Regions from separate parts of the Dactylosporangium sp. NPDC000244 genome, predicted to be linked through region 1. Evidence: riboswitches for the same ligand, from Rfam matches in the RefSeq annotation. Region 1 holds a riboswitch; the other holds the start of a gene.

Evidence for each region. Region 1 has a riboswitch for cyclic di-AMP ahead of ABT369_RS19715 (coiled-coil domain-containing protein). Riboswitches for the same ligand answer to the same signal wherever they lie in the genome.
Region 2: it holds a riboswitch for cyclic di-AMP, as region 1 does, so the genes downstream of both, ABT369_RS40540 (hypothetical protein) here and ABT369_RS19715 (coiled-coil domain-containing protein) in region 1, are expected to answer to the same signal.

Annotation. Positions count from the first base shown of each region.
Region 1 covers NZ_JBEPEH010000013.1:48,341-55,772, forward strand. Annotated here, with positions in the region: gene ABT369_RS19700 (trypsin-like peptidase domain-containing protein) at 1-405, opposite strand, end outside; gene ABT369_RS19705 (trypco2 family protein) at 413-754, opposite strand; gene ABT369_RS19710 (glycoside hydrolase family 19 protein) at 1,517-2,632, opposite strand; cyclic di-AMP (ydaO/yuaA leader) riboswitch at 2,881-3,031, shown strand; gene ABT369_RS19715 (coiled-coil domain-containing protein) at 3,041-4,063, shown strand; gene ABT369_RS19720 (exopolyphosphatase) at 4,136-5,098, shown strand; gene ABT369_RS19725 (App1 family protein phosphatidate phosphatase) at 5,095-6,156, opposite strand; gene ABT369_RS19730 (hypothetical protein) at 6,325-6,630, shown strand; gene ABT369_RS19735 (hypothetical protein) at 6,676-6,948, shown strand; gene ABT369_RS19740 (hypothetical protein) at 7,016-7,432, shown strand, end outside.
Region 2 covers NZ_JBEPEH010000035.1:14,597-22,028, reverse strand. Annotated here, with positions in the region: gene ABT369_RS40550 (FAD-dependent monooxygenase) at 41-1,192, shown strand; gene ABT369_RS40545 (diguanylate cyclase domain-containing protein) at 1,273-2,817, shown strand; cyclic di-AMP (ydaO/yuaA leader) riboswitch at 2,892-3,031, shown strand; gene ABT369_RS40540 (hypothetical protein) at 3,274-3,918, shown strand; gene ABT369_RS40535 (hypothetical protein) at 3,924-4,835, opposite strand; gene ABT369_RS40530 (SigE family RNA polymerase sigma factor) at 4,832-5,350, opposite strand; gene ABT369_RS40525 (polyprenyl synthetase family protein) at 5,599-6,699, opposite strand; gene dnaG (DNA primase) at 7,255-7,432, shown strand, end outside.

The DNA of each region.
Region 1 (7,432 bases):
CACGTTGACCGCATACCGACCGATCCGGCGCCCGGTGGCGGGCATGATGAACCCTTCAATGTGCTCCTCGACGCGCATGCCGTCGCTGGTCTTCTGCACCCTGGGATAGCCGATGGCGGTGCATCCCACTCTGCGCGCGCCGGAGAGTGTGGCCCAGCATGTGCCGATGCCGTTCCAGGGCTGGGCGGGCACCCGCACCAGCGCCGCGTCGAGGATCTTGTCGCGCCAGACGACGGTGGCCGACAGCTCCTCGTTGCCGGCGACGACACACACGTCGGTGTCGTCGGCGACGACGTGTGCTGCGGTCAGAACGAGGTCAACGGTCACGGCGTAGCCGGAGCCGCGCCCCGTGCTGGTGCCAGTGCGCAGGACCTCGACCACACGGGAGTGGACGTCGTGGACCATACGCCGTTCAGTCGTCGCTCAACTTGAGCTTGTTACCACTATCGCTGAGCTCTGGCTTTAGAACGAGCTTGACGACATGCGTCGCGCTAGTCGCGTGATCCATGCCGCCGCCAACGGTGATGACGCTCCACAGGCCGGCCTTAGCCTCGCCCTTGCGGGTGTTGGTGACGACCACCTGCAGCTGTAGCTCGACACTCTCGCAGGTGAAGGACAGGTCGTCACCCTGCGCACGGTCGATCGCCTCCTTGAGCTGCTCCCGCAAGCTCTCCAACGCGTCAGCCAGCAGCAGGTCACCGCGCATCAGGCCACTTTGGGCCAACTCCTCGGCAGAATCCACATCGACCTTCATACCTTGTCCACGCTCGGACGGCAGCAGCCGTTCGTACGACCCAATCACAGGCTGGCGGCGTGTATGCCGCACGGGATCCGACTGGAAGCGCAGGCTACGAACAGACAAGACCGCACAGGTCATCGTCGCCGAGCCTGCCGCCACGCAGAACCTACGCCGCGGCCCCTTCGAGCTCGCCATCGACGCGCCGCCCGCGCTGCGGATCGGCCCAGCATCCATCGCGATCTCAGCGACACCGATCTCGGCGTGTGTTCCCGCACCGAGCTCACGCTACAGCTGGTTCGAGAGCGCCCCACGCGTGCCGAAGACTGAATTCATACCGGGCGCACGCCATTGAGCGCTTTCCGTGCGCCCGGAAGGTCTCGCTGCTGTCAGGCGCCACAGCCAATCCAGCCCGCGAGACTCACCGGCGCATCGGTCGGTACGGAAGGCTCCTGAAATACCGATGATGCACGCGATGGGAGCGACGAATAGCCACTCGAACAGCCGAGCAACCTAGGAGCAATTCGAGTCCACAGTGGATAGTCAAGCCACCGGTTTGTGCAGGTAATCGCAGTAGGATTCGGCGCGAAGCCGTGATTCCCGACGATTAAAAGTCCGCAGCTCTGCCATTGAGCTAGCAGCCCGCGCCCAACAGGGTACCCTGCCCGCCCCCTCGACTTCGCGCGCGTTTCCCGAGCGGCGCGCCCGGGCGCGAAAACGCCCGGCGGCGGCCTCCCACACCCCATGGGAGGGCCGCCGCCGGGTTCGGAGGGAGAAAGATCAGCAGGACAGCGAGCCGGCCCCGGTTCCCACGCCCAGGATCGACACGAAGCGCTGGTACGCCGCCACGCGGCTCTGGACCTGCGCCGGGTTGCGGCCGCCGCACTCCAGGCTGCCGTTGATGCTCCGGATCGTCTCGCCGAAGCCGGCTCCGTTGACCATCGCGTTGTGCGGGGTCATGGTGCCGGGGCCGCTCTGGGTGTTCCAGTACCAGAGGGCGGTCTTCCAGGCGACGGCGGAATCGGTCTGCACGAGGTTCGGGTTGTGCAGCAGGTCGATGCCGAGCGCGTCGCCCGCGGCCTTGTAGTTGAAGTTCCACGACAGCTGGATCGGGCCGCGGCCGTAGTACGCCGACTGGCCGGCCGGGCAGCCGTAGGACTGGCTCGTGTCGCAGTAGTGCGAGTAGTTCGCGGTGTTCTGCTCCACGACGTACACCAGGCCGCCGGTCTCGTGGTTCACGTTGGCCAGGAACGCGGCCGCCTCCTGCTTGCGCACGGCGTCCGAGCCGGTCTTCGCGAAGCCGGGGTACGCCGACAGCGCCGCCACCAGGCCCGAGTAGGTGTAGAAGGAGTTCCGGCCCGGGAACATCTGGTTGAACTGGGCCTCGCTGACCACGAAGGAGCCGTTGGAGGGAGGCGGAGTCGTGCCGCCGCCACCGCCGCCGGTGCCCGAGCAGGTGTACGGGTCCCAGAACCAGGTGCTGATCACGGGGCTGTAGCCGGGGTTGTCGTGCTCGGCGATGTAGAACTTGCCGTCCGTGAACTTCACGATGTCGCCGGTCACGTAGTTGCGGCCCTGCACCCAGGCCGGGAAGCTGCAGCCGCCGGCCGAGCCGGTCTGGGGCGGCTTGGTCGTCGGCGTGCCGCCGCCGGCGCCGCACGAGCCCTGGTCCTGCCACACCCCGGTGGTCCCGGGCGGCGCCTCGTTCTGCGTCCACCACTTGGCGAGGTAGTTGTGGCCGTTGCGGGAGACCGTCGCGCCTCCGGTGTAGACCGCCGAGGACTGCCACGCGGGGCTGCACGACGCGGCCGAGGCGGGCAGCATGTTGAACACCGCGACCACCCCGCCCGCGATGGTCACCGCGGCGAGCATCGCCAGCAGGCGCACTCTCGACACCGTTGATCACTCCTTCTGAACCAGCCGATTGACCAGCCCATATGACCAGGCACTTCGGCTCGGAGGAGCGAACGTCATCTTTTTATGAAGAATATTTACGGTTGCCTTGAGGCCCGGCCACCGCGAGTGATCTGCGTCACTTATCGCTGGTCATAAAGATCTCCGCACAAACGGTGCGGTGCGCAAAAGAAGCGCCCTGGGTACAGTGACCCACGGTCACGTCCAGCAGGCGCCGCCCCCGGCGCCGGGCGGGGCTGCCGCCCAATCGCCGCACGTGGCGAGCCGGGGACCCACCGTTACGTTGGGGTGAGTCCGCCCTTCCTCCGATCGGAGGGGCGGTAGGGATCGTTCCGTCCCGAACCCGTCAGCTAACTCGGTCGGCGGCCGACGGAAGGAACAACGAACCAGATGTCATCGCGACATCCCTACCGGCGCATGATCGTCGCGCTGCTGGCGGCTCTGGTAGTCGGGGGGCTCGCCGCCACGCCCGCCGCGGCCGAGCCCGGCGGCGACACCGGCGACGAGGGGGCCAGCGCGAACCCGACCCTCGGGTCCGTGCTCGAGGACAGCACCCGCGCGTGGTCCGAGGCGAAGGAGAAGTTCGACGCCTCCGTCAAGCGGCAGGGCGAGCTCACCGCGCAGCTGCAGGCGACCGAGGCCCAGCTGGCCACGGTCCAGGAGCAGGTGGCCGCCATCGCCGTCGCGGCCTACCGCACCGGCCCGCTGACGACGTTCGCCGCGCTGATGGACGCCGGCACCCCTGACAGCTTCGCCGAGCGGGCCGACACCATCAACCAGATCGCCCACCACAACGACAACCTGCTGCACGAGCTCAAGGGGCTCAAGGAGAGCCAGGCCGCGCAGAAGAAGGCGCTCGAGGACGAGGTCGCCGCGCAGCAGCAGCAGGTGCAGACGATGGAGCAGAAGAAGAAGGACGCGGAGACCGCCCTGAAGCTGGCCGGCGGGCCGAGCAAGGGCTTCGTCACCGCCAACCTGCCGAGCGCCGACCCGGTGCCGCGCACGTCCAGCGGCGGCCTGCCGAAGGAGTCGTGCAGCGTCAAGGACCCCACGACCACCGGCTGCATCACCCCGCGCATGCTCCACGCGATGCAGGAGGCGCAGAAGGACGGCTTCAAGCGGTTCGTCGCGTGCTTCCGCCCGAGCGGGCCGTACGAGCACCCCAAGGGCCGGGCCTGCGACTTCTCGGTCCAGACGAAGAGCGGATTCGGTGGCGTGGCCTCCGGTGACGACTTCGTCTACGGCAGCACGCTGGCCGCGTACTTTGTGAAGAACGCGAACCAGCTCGGCGTCATGTACGTCATCTGGTTCAAGGAGATCTGGACCCCGGCCGTGGGCTGGCACCATTACAGCGGCGTCGCCGGCGATCCCTCCAGTGACCACACGAATCACGTGCACCTGTCGATCCTGTAATCCTCAGACGCGCGACCGGCCGGCCGATGGGGCAACCGTCGACCGGCCGTTTCCGTCGCAGGGGGAATAGCAGTGAAGTACCGTCTCGTGACCCGCAGCGACTTCGACGGACTGGTCTGCGCGGTCCTGCTGCGGCACCTCGACCTCATCGGCGACATCACGTTCGTGCACCCGAAGGACGTGCAGGACGGCGCGGTGGAGGTCGGGCCGACGGACATCCTCACCAACCTGCCGTACGCCCCCGGCGCCCACCTGGTCTTCGACCACCATCACTCCGAGACCTTGCGCGCCGCCAAACTCCAGCATGGGCAGGCGACCAACCACGTCATCGACGCGGATGCCCCGTCGGCGGCCCGGGTGATCTACGACCACTACGGCGGCGCCGAGCGCTTCCCGCACGTCTCCGACGAGCTCATGGTCGCTGTGGACCGGGCGGACTCCGCGCAGTACGACATCACCGAGATCCTGCAGCCGACCGGCTGGACGCTGCTGAACTTCCTGATGGACAGCCGCACCGGGCTGGGCCGCTTCCGCCAGTTCCGGATCTCCAACTACCAGCTCATGATGCAGCTCATCGACGCGTGCATCGACCACCAGGACGTCGAGGAGATCCTGGCCCTGCCGGACGTGGCCGAGCGGGCCGAGCTGTTCCGGGAGCAGCAGGACCTCTTCGTGGACCAGCTGCGCCGGGTGTCGCACATGCACGGCGACGTGGTCGTGGTCGACCTGCGCGACGAGGAGACGATCTACGCCGGGAACCGCTTCATGGTGTACGCGCTCTTCCCCGAGGCCCGCGTCTCGATCCACGTCATCTGGGGCAAGCAGAAGCTCAACACGGTCTTCGCGGTCGGCAAGTCGATCCTGGACCGCACGTCCCCGACGGACATCGGGTCGGTCATGCTGCGGTACGGCGGCGGCGGCCACCTCGCCGCGGGCACCTGCCAGGTCCCGCACGACCAGTCCGAGCAGGTGCTGCACGACCTGATCGAGAAGGTCGGCGCGCCGATGAGCTCAACGGCGGCGAGAAAGCACTAGAGGATCTCGGTGTCCCGCAGCAGGCGCCACAGGCCGGCACCGTCCGGGGCGCTCAGCCAGCGCCGGTCGTTGGGCGGGAAGCGCCGCGGGCTGCCGGCCACGCCCGGGAACGCGCCGGCCAGCACCGCCTGCGTGGGCGAGAGGTGCCGGATCGCGACCGCGGCGATGCTGTCCGGGTGCTCCGCGGCGAACTCGGCGTAGATCTCCGGGTCATGCTGGCCGTCGTCGCCGACGAGCAGCCACTGGATGTCGGGGAACTCCTGGGCGAGCCGCGACAGCGTGGCCTGCTTGTGCGCCTGGCCGCTGCGGAAGAACCGGTCCGGCTGGGGTCCCCAGTCGGTGAGCAGCAGCGGCCCGGCCGGGTAGAGGTGCCGGGACAGGAACCGCGTGAGGGTCGCCGCCACGTTCCAGGCACCGGTGGACAGGTAGAAGACCGGCGCGCCCGGGTTGGCATTGACCAGCCGCTCGTACAGCACCGCCATCCCCGGTACCGATGCCCGGGCGTGCTCATCGAGCACGAAGGTGTTCCACGCGGCCAGCAGCGGCCGCGGCAGCGTGGTGATCATGACCGTGTCGTCCACGTCGGAGACGATCCCGAAGCGGGTGGCGACGGGGTCGATGATCCGGATCGGCGCCTCGACGGGGGCGCTGTCCTCACACTGCAGCGTCACCGTGCCCCACCCGGGGGCCAGGTCGGCCTCGACCACGAAGTCGACGAACCCGCCCCGGTCGCAGCGCACCTCGCTGGTGCGCCCGCCGACCTCGATGCGCACGAGCGCGTTGCTGACCGACACGGCGGTGAACGAGCGCCAGCCGCGCAGCTTCTTCAGCCGCTTGCCGGGCTTCGGGTCGATGCGGGCCAGCAGCACCCGGCCGAGGACCCGCACCCAGCCCGGCCGGGTGTCGGTCGCGGCCGAGCCGTAGCCGGTGTATGCGGTGACGGCGACCTTCCAGCCCCGCCGGCGCAGCCGCCGCTCCAGGACGCCGTGAAACGCGTCCTCGATGCGCGCCGCCCGGTGCAGCGGCAGCGGCGCGCTGGTCGGAGAGCTGGGGGTCAGGGACACTGTCCCACCCTGCCATACGCCTGCCACCCCTGCACCCGGCTAGCCGATCAACCCAACGTGACCAATAGGCGACGGTGGCATGAAACCGTGAGCCCGAACCGCCGCGGCACTTCTAGCGTGAATGTCATCAGGAACACACTGACAGCGCACAGGAGGTGCGAGATGGCTACCACATTCGAGGCCGTTCGGGCCGAGGCGCTGTTCGCCTCGGATCTGCAGGGCTCGCAGACCCCGGCGCGCGGCGAGATCCGCACGGCGATCGCGGCGACGCTGCGCCGCATGGGCGTGCAGGGTTGCGCGGCCCGGGTCGCGAGCGAGTTCGGCGACCACCCGGAGACCGCCGTCGCCCGCATGGCGTGGGCGCTGGCGCAGGTCCGGGCGACCTATCCGGCCGAGGGCTCCAAGACACTGCGCGCGATCCACGCCCTGCGCCGGCCCGGCGCGGTCATCCGTACGGTGGCCGCCTGACCTGTGCCTGCATGAAATGTGCGGCAAAAGGGCAGTACCACGGCCATGCAGGAACTGCACGTCACCATCGACCCGGCCCACGCCGACCCCGCCGTCCAGCGGCTGCAGGAGCCGCTGGAGGCGCAGCTGTCGTCGGCGCTGCAACGCGCCGCCGAAGTCATCGAGCACGACTACCACGGCGAGTCCGTGGAGCAGGTGAGCCACCGGCTCCTCGAGATCGCGCGCGCGAGCCTGCACCCCGACATCGCCGACGCCTGGCTGCCCGACGAGCGCGAGCTGCGCCAGGCGGCCCAGGCGATCGTGAGGGATTTTCACTGATTGCCCCGATCGTGCAACCTGTCCGCCCCACACTGTCTCCAGAGCCGCACCGACCCAGGAGGACAGCGTGGAGCAGCACAAACTCACGATCGACATGAACGAGGCCACGATCGACCAGCTGCGCGACCACCACTTCGCGCTCTTCGGGCTCCACGCGATCGCCACCTCGGCGAGCGGCGCTCCGACGATCTGGCTCTCCGCCCACTACCTCGAGCGGCACCTCGAGATCACGTGGAACGAGACGTACTCGATGTACACCACCCGCCAGACCCCGCACGCGCCCAGCACCAAGATCGTCGCCACCCACAACTACCCGGCCCCGCTGGGCAGCGTGCTGACCGTCTCGGGCAACGACGGCGCCGGCATCGTGACCCCGGGCGGCCCGGCCGGGCACATGGAGATCGACAACACGGGCCGGATCGAGCTCGGCGCCGGGCTCTGCATCCACGACTCGCACGGGATGTACCAGCCGATGGGCGTCTTC
Region 2 (7,432 bases), on a different contig from region 1:
GTCGTTGAGCGCCCCGTGGCGGTGTTCGTACGGTGTACGCATGACACGGGTTCTGATCTCCGGCGCGAGCGTCGCCGGCAATGCCGCCGCCGCGCTGCTGGCCCGGCGGGGGTGCGCGGTGACGGTGGTCGAGCGGGCGCCGGCGATCCGCACGGGCGGGTACGCGATCGACATCCGCGGCGTCGCGCTCGAGGTCGCCGAGCGCATGGGAGTGGCGGCGAAGGCCCGTGCGCACGGTACCGACACCGAAGGCACGAGCTTCGTCGACGCCGCCGGCAAACGCATCGCCACGCTGCCGCTCGGTTTCGGGGTGCTCGACCCCGCCGACATCGAGATCATGAAGGGCGATCTCACCCGGCTGCTGCACGCCGAGGTCCCCGCGGGCGTCGAGTGGATCTTCGGCGACACGATCGAGGAGATCGCCGGGGATCGGGTCACGTTCCGTCACGCCCCGCCCCGGCGGTTCGACTACATCATCGGGGCGGACGGCATCCACTCGCGCGTCCGGGAGCTCGTGTTCGGGCCGTCGCGGCAGTACCTGCACCACCTCGGCAGCAGCAGTGCGGTCTTCACGGCCCCGAACGAGCTGGGCATCGAGCGCTGGCAGCTGGTGCACTCGATGCCGGGCCGCGTCGTCAGCGTCAAGACCGACAAGGGCTCGGAAACGGTGAAGGTGACGCTGCTGTACGGCGGCCCGATGCCCTCCCGCGACCGCGCCGAGCGCCTGAGCGCCATCGAGACCGCGTTTCAGGGCTCGGGCTGGGTCGTGCCGCGGCTGCTCGAGCTGATGCGGGCCGCTCCGGACCTGTACGTGGCCCCGAACGCCCAGGTCAGGATGCCCGGCTGGACGGCCGGTCGGGTCGCGCTGGTGGGCGACGCCGGCTACGCGCCCTCCTCGCTGACGGGCCAGGGCACCGGCATGGCGCTCGTGGGGGCGTACGTGCTCGCGGCGAATCTGCACGATCTGCCCGCATATGACCGTCAGATGCGCGGCTTCGTCGACGCCAACCACAAGGCCGCGCTCGCCCCGGCCCGCGGCTTCGCGCCGAAGTCCGAGCTGGCCGTGAAGCTGCAGAACCTGAGCATCCGCATGCTGCCGTACCTGCCGGGCAAAGGCCTGATGATCGCCGCGATGACCCGCGAGGCCCGGCGCGCCGCGGGGGCTCTGCGACTGCCCGCGGCAATCTCGTGACGCCGAAAGGGTTTACTTCAGATCCGGTTTGATGCGTCGATGTAAGGATGCAAGGTCGGCCGGATGCGGGTAGGCGAGCGATGCGTGATCGAGACGCGGCGATGGACGCGATCCGCTCGGTGTACCGCATCACGGGCCGCATCAACACCGGCACCACGCTGGCCGAGACCCTGCAGCTCATCGTGGACGCCGTCGTCGACGGGACCGGGTTCGCCGTCGCCGTGGTCAACTACCTGCACCCGGAGGGCGAGTACGAGGCGATCGCGCTGGCCGGCTCGGAGGAGGCGCGCGCGACGCTGCTCGGGACGCGGTACCCGGCGGCGGAGCTCGACGAGTACCTCGGGCGCACGGAGGCGTGGGGGCAGCTGCGGTACCTCCCGCACGAGCGGCACAGCGATCACATCCACTCCTGGGTGCCCGACGCCGCGCCCGGCTTCGAGGACGTGCCCGAGGAGGAGCGCTGGCACCCGCTCGACGCCCTGTTCGCCCCGCTGCGGGCGCCCGACGGCGAGCTGGTCGGCATCCTCGGCGTCGACCTGCCCACCGACGGCCGACGGCCCGGGCCGCCGCAGCGCGAGCTGCTGGAGATGCTCGCCGCGCAGGCCGGCATCGCGATCAACAACGCCAATCTGGTCGAGGCCCTGCAGCGGGAGCGCCGTCACCTCGCCGCCAGTGAGGAGGCCTTCCGGCTGGCCTTCACGGGCGCTGGTACGGGCATGTGCATGCTCGGCCTCGACGGCGCCACCCAGGCCCGGATGACCCGCGTCAACCCCGCCCTGTGCGAGCTGCTCGGCCGCACCGAGGCGGAGCTGCTCGAGCTGCGCATCGCCGACCTCATGCACCCGGACGACCTCGACCTGGCCCGGCTCGCCTTCGCCGTCGCGACCACGGGCAAGGGCACCCAGGTGCGCGACTACGAGATCCGCTGCGTGCGCGGCGACGGCACGGTGATCTGGGTCGCCACGACGCTGTCCATCGTGGCCGGTCCGCCCGCCTTCGGCATCCTGCAGGTCCAGGACATCACCGAGCGCAAGGCGGCCGAGGCCGACCTGGTACGCCGGGCGTCCCGGGACCCGCTCACGGGCCTGGCCAACCGCGACGCGCTGGCCGCGCCGCTCGCCGCCGCGGTCCGCCGGGCCCGGTCCGGGCACGGTGTCGGGGCGCTGCTCTTCTGCGACCTCGACGACTTCAAGACGGTCAACGACACGCTCGGTCACGACGCCGGGGACGCGGTGCTCGTCGCCGTGGCCCAGCGGCTGTGCGCGCTCGTCCGGCCCGGCGACACCGTGGCCCGCCTCGGCGGCGACGAGTTCGTGGTGCTCGCCACCGACCTGCCCGGCACCGACGCGGCCGGCCTGGCCGCGCTCGTCGACCGGGTCGAGCGGGCCGTCTCGGCGCCGGTGGTGCACGACGGGCACGTGCTGCGGGTGCGGGTCAGCGTCGGGGCGGCCGTGATCGATGACACGGTGCTCGATGCCGGGGCCGCCCTGCGCCTGGCGGATCGGGCGATGTACCAGGTCAAGGGCGCTCGGCACGGGCGCGGGATGACCGATCGTGTGACAGCGCACGGTGAGCGTTCCGGTGCGCCGGGTGGGATCCCGTTGCTGTGGCTGGCCGAGTCCTGAAGTCCCCGTTACTGTCGGGTGGTCTGCCACGGGCGACGCGCCCCGAAAATGCGGGGCCACCGGGCAGGCGCCGTCGAGTCGCGACGCTCACTTCGGTGTCGCGAGCCGGGGACCCATCGCAGTCCTTGGGGTGTATCCGTGACCGAGTCACGGTAGGGCGAATCCTCCCGTCCGAACCCGTCAGCTAACCCGGTAGGCGGCACCGGAAGGAGAACTTCTCGTGCTCGTCGACGCCCTGTGTCGTCTTTCCCTCGGACGGGTGATCGCCAGGACCTGACCTGGCCCGTGTCCACCCGCTGACCGTTCGCCTCGCCGCCGCGCGATCCCTTTCGCACCACGGGATCGTGCCGATGGCGTGCGCCCGCATCCGTCTGAGGAATGATCTTGCTGAAACCTTTACCGCGCCAATTCCAGCCGCGCCACCGCCGATCACTGCTGGCCGTCAAGCCCGTGGCCGTGTCCGCCGTCGTCCTGTCCGCCACCCTGCTCGCGTCCGGCTCGGCCGGCCACTCCGCCTCCGCCGGCGCGCCACGCCCGCCGGTCGCCGCGCCCGCCGCACCCGCGCCGCTGTACACCGAGGACACCTCGCTCGTGCTGTCCTCGCTCGACGGGCAGGCCGCACTCTCCGACGCGCCCGCCCCCGTCCCCCCGCCCCCGCCCGCCCTGCCGCGGCCGGTCGCCGGGCTGAACCAGACCCAGATGAACAACGCGGCCGCGATCGTCCGGCAGGGCCGCGCCCAGGGCGTGCCCGAGAAGGGGCTCGTCGTGGCGGTCGCCACCGCGATGCAGGAGAGCGACCTCTACAACGTCGCCAGCCCGGCCGTCCCGTCCTCGATGAAGCTGCCGCACGACGCCGTCTCGACCGACCACGACTCGGTCGGGCTGTTCCAGCAGCGCGCGAGCCAGGGCTGGGGCAGCGTGCCCGAGCTCATGAACCCGGCGCACTCGGCCGCGCTGTTCTACTCGGCGCTCGCCCGGGTGTCGGGCTGGCAGAGCATGAGCGTCACGGCCGCGGCCCAGGCGGTGCAGCGCTCCGCGTACCCGGGGGCGTACCAGAAGCACGCCGGCCGGGCCGCGGAGGTCGTCGCCGCGATCGCCTGAGCCGCTCAGCGAACGGGATCGATGGTCCACTCGTCCTCGTGGTCGGCCAGGTGTACCGTGCCGGCGGTTCCGCCCGGCGTCAACGTGACCTCGATGCCGGGCCGGGGCCGGCCCTCGGGCGGCGGCACGTACGCGTAGCGGTTGAGGACCAGCACCGTGGCCCACCGCTGCCGGGTGCGGTCGAAGACCCGGTCCATGCCGATCAGCGCCATGCCGGCCGGCGTGTCCGTGACGTATCCCGGCACGGGCACCGGCCGGCGCGCGTTCGTGACGAGCTGTTCGGCGACGTGGCGCCACACGGCCCGGTCCTGCGCCGCCGAGCCGGGCGTGATCCCCTCCACGCTGGCGTACGCGTCCGGCGCCCACTGCCACAGCAGCCCGCTGCGCTGGGGGTGGGCCTGTTCGCTGTACCACTGCGCCGGACGCCCGCCGAGGGAGTCCGCGGGTTCGAGGAGCATCGCCGGCTCGTCCGCCTTCGTGGCCGGGTCGAGGAAGCGCGGCACGAACCCGGGCGCGTAGAGCGAGATCGTGAAGTCGGTGGTCGCGGGCTGGTCGGCGTACCGCTCGGACTGCCGCGCCGCCCACAGCGACGGGTTCGGGTCGGCCGCGACCCCGTCCGGCAGCCAGCCCGGCCGCAGCCGCAGGACCAGCACCGGATCGAACCCGCCGACCCCGGCCCCCGCGTCTGACGCGTCCGCCGCCCCGGACGCGCCGGGCACCGGCTCGCCCCCCGGCCACCCCGGCAGCGCGACGGCCGCCCCGGCGACCAGCGCCAGCACCGCCGCGGCCACCGCCCCGCTCGCGGCCCGCCGCCGGCGCCGCCCATCGGTCACCACCCGCCCCAGGTCGACGCGCGAGGCCGGGGCCGCGCCGCCGTCGCGCATGAGGACCCGCAGGCCCTCCTCCCAGTCGTTCACCGTGCCCTCCCCGCGTGCTCGGTGGTGTCCTCGAGCAGCCGCCGCATCGTGGCGAGCGCCGCCGAGGTCTGACTCTTGACCGTGCCGGGCGCGCAGCGCATTGCCAGCGCCGTCTGCTCGACGGACATGTCATAAAAGAACCGCAGCACCAGTACCGCCCGCTGCCGGTCGGGCAGCCGCGCCATCGCCTGCCGCAGCTCGAGCCCGGCGGGGATGCCCTGCAGTGCGACGTCCTCGGCGGGCCGCTCCGGCACCCGGTCCACGAGCGACACGCGCGCGGACCAGCCGCGCCGCCGCTCGTCGATGAACCGGTGCACCAGGACTGTGCGCACGTACGCGTCGATGTTCTCGGCCCGCCGGACCCTCCGCCAGCGCACGTAGACGTCGGTCAGCGCGCGCTGCACGATGTCGTCCCCGCGCGTCCAGTCGCCGCAGAGCAGGTACGCCGCCCGCCGCAGCCCGGGCAGCCGCACCCGCACGAACTCGTGAAACTCTTGCTCGACGGCATTCGCCATGGTCGCTGCCTCCCCGCTTCACCCCTTAGGCGTACGCGGGCCTCGCCCCGGTTCGCCGGAACCGAAGATTCCGTGTGCCAGGTGTTTTGTTGCGGCGGGCCGGCGGGTCTCAGCAGGCAGCGGCGGTCGCGTTCAGCGCGCAGCGGCGGTTGCGCTCCGGCGCGCAGCGGCGGTTGCGCTCGGCGCCGAGTGGCGGTTGCGCTCGGCGCCGAGCGGCGGTTGCGCTCGGTGTGGAGTCGCAGTCGGGCTCAGCGTGGGGTGGCGGTCGCGCGGCGGGCCAGCGCGACGAGCTCGGCGACGGCCGTGGGGGAGGGTGACGCGAGGTCGAGCGCGAGCAGCGCCTGGGAGAGCAGCTCCTCGGCCTGACGCCGGCACCAGTCGCGGGCGCCCGACTGCTCGATCGTCTTCGCGGCGCGCTCCACGTCCGCGTCGCTGAGCCGGGCCCGGCCCTCGAAGAGCGCGGCCAGCTCGTCGGCCCCGGCCGCGATCGCCGCGGCCACCGGCAGCGACCGCCGCCGCCGGCGCAGGTCGGGCCCGATGCCGCCGCGCTCGCCCCAGATGCCCAGGAGGTCCTCGGTGAACTGCACCGCGAGGCCCAGCCGCACGCCGAACAGCCGCAGCCGCTCCACCTGCGCCGGGTCCCCGCCGCCGGCCACCGCGCCGAGGGCACAGGCGGCGCCGAACAGCGCACCGGTGCGCTGCTCGACCATGGCCAGGCAGTCGCGCAGGAGATCGGTCCGCTCCTCGCCGCCGCCCACCGGGGCCGGCTGCGTGCGGGCCAGGGGCGGGGTGTCGCGAAGGGCCAGGGAGGCGTGCTGCCCGTGCAGGAGCTCCTGCACCGCATCGCCGAGGATGCGCAGCATGGCCCGGTCGGGTCCGGGGCGGCCGGGGCGCTGGCGGGGGCGGGCGGGGCTGCTGTGGGTCGGGTCGCCGGTGGCGATCACGTCGAAGGCCAGGGCCAGCAGGGCCTCGCCGCCGAGGGAGGCGGGCTCGGCGCCGACCACGCTCCAGGCGGTGCCGTCGGGGTGCTCATCCACCAGGTCGCGGCGGATCGCGGACCAGTGGTGCATGAGCTCGACGGCGACCGCCGAGGGCACCGCGTCGTGGGGGTCGCCGCCGACCGCGTCCGCGCATACCAGGGTCACGGCGCTGCGAATCGAGGCGGCGGGGGCGTCCTCGCCGCCCCAGGTGCGGTGGTGCCAGCCCAGCTGCAGCTCGGCGACCTCCCGGGACGGCTCGGGCAGGCGCCCGATCGCCGTTCGCAGGGGCGGGTCGACCAGCCGGCCGGCCCAGCGCAGGACGTCGTCCGTGGTCCGCAGCACGATGACCACCGCGGTCGCACCACCCATCGCCAAAGAGGGAGCACGCAGCAGGTGCTCGAGATCGGGTTGTGCCGATGCGAGCTGCCGGCGCCCGTGAACCTGGTCAAGTATGCCGGGGTGGCCCGGCGCGCATGCCGGATTCCGCAATGGAGGGGCCGTGTGGCGAAGACCGCAGTCGCCCGTACGGTGCGTGTCGCGCCGAAATCCGCGTGTCGCCCGCCGGAGCGTGTCCCGGCCCCGCGGAGCCGCCGGTCCGCGCGTCGGCCGCTGAAGCGTGTGCCGGCCTCGGGGAGCCGTGATCCGCGTGTCGCCCGTCGTGGCCTGCGCGGGCCCGCGATCCGCGCGTCGGCCGCTGGAGCGTGTGCAGGCCCCGCGGGCCCGTGGCCGACCGGCGAGCGCGCCGGCTCCACTGTGGAGGGTGGCGGGTCGGAGGCCATAGGGCCTTATTGCCCCGGCCGGTGTCCGGGTGAGGTGCGGGTGAGGCGCCCGGCGAGGCGGTGGCGGCGCGCGAGTCGTAAATTGTCGTAGCCGCGAGGCAGGATGTATGACAGCGCGCAAGCCGGACTGGTGGGGAGGTGGCGGTTGGCCGGCAAGATCAAGGACGAGGACATCGCCCTGGTCCGGGAGCGCACGTCGATCGAGGACGTGATCTCCGAGCACGTCACGCTGCGGTCGGCGGGTGGCGGCAACCTCAAGGGGCTGTGCCCGTTCCACGACGAGAAGACCGCCTCGTTCAACGTCTCACCGACCCGCAACGTGT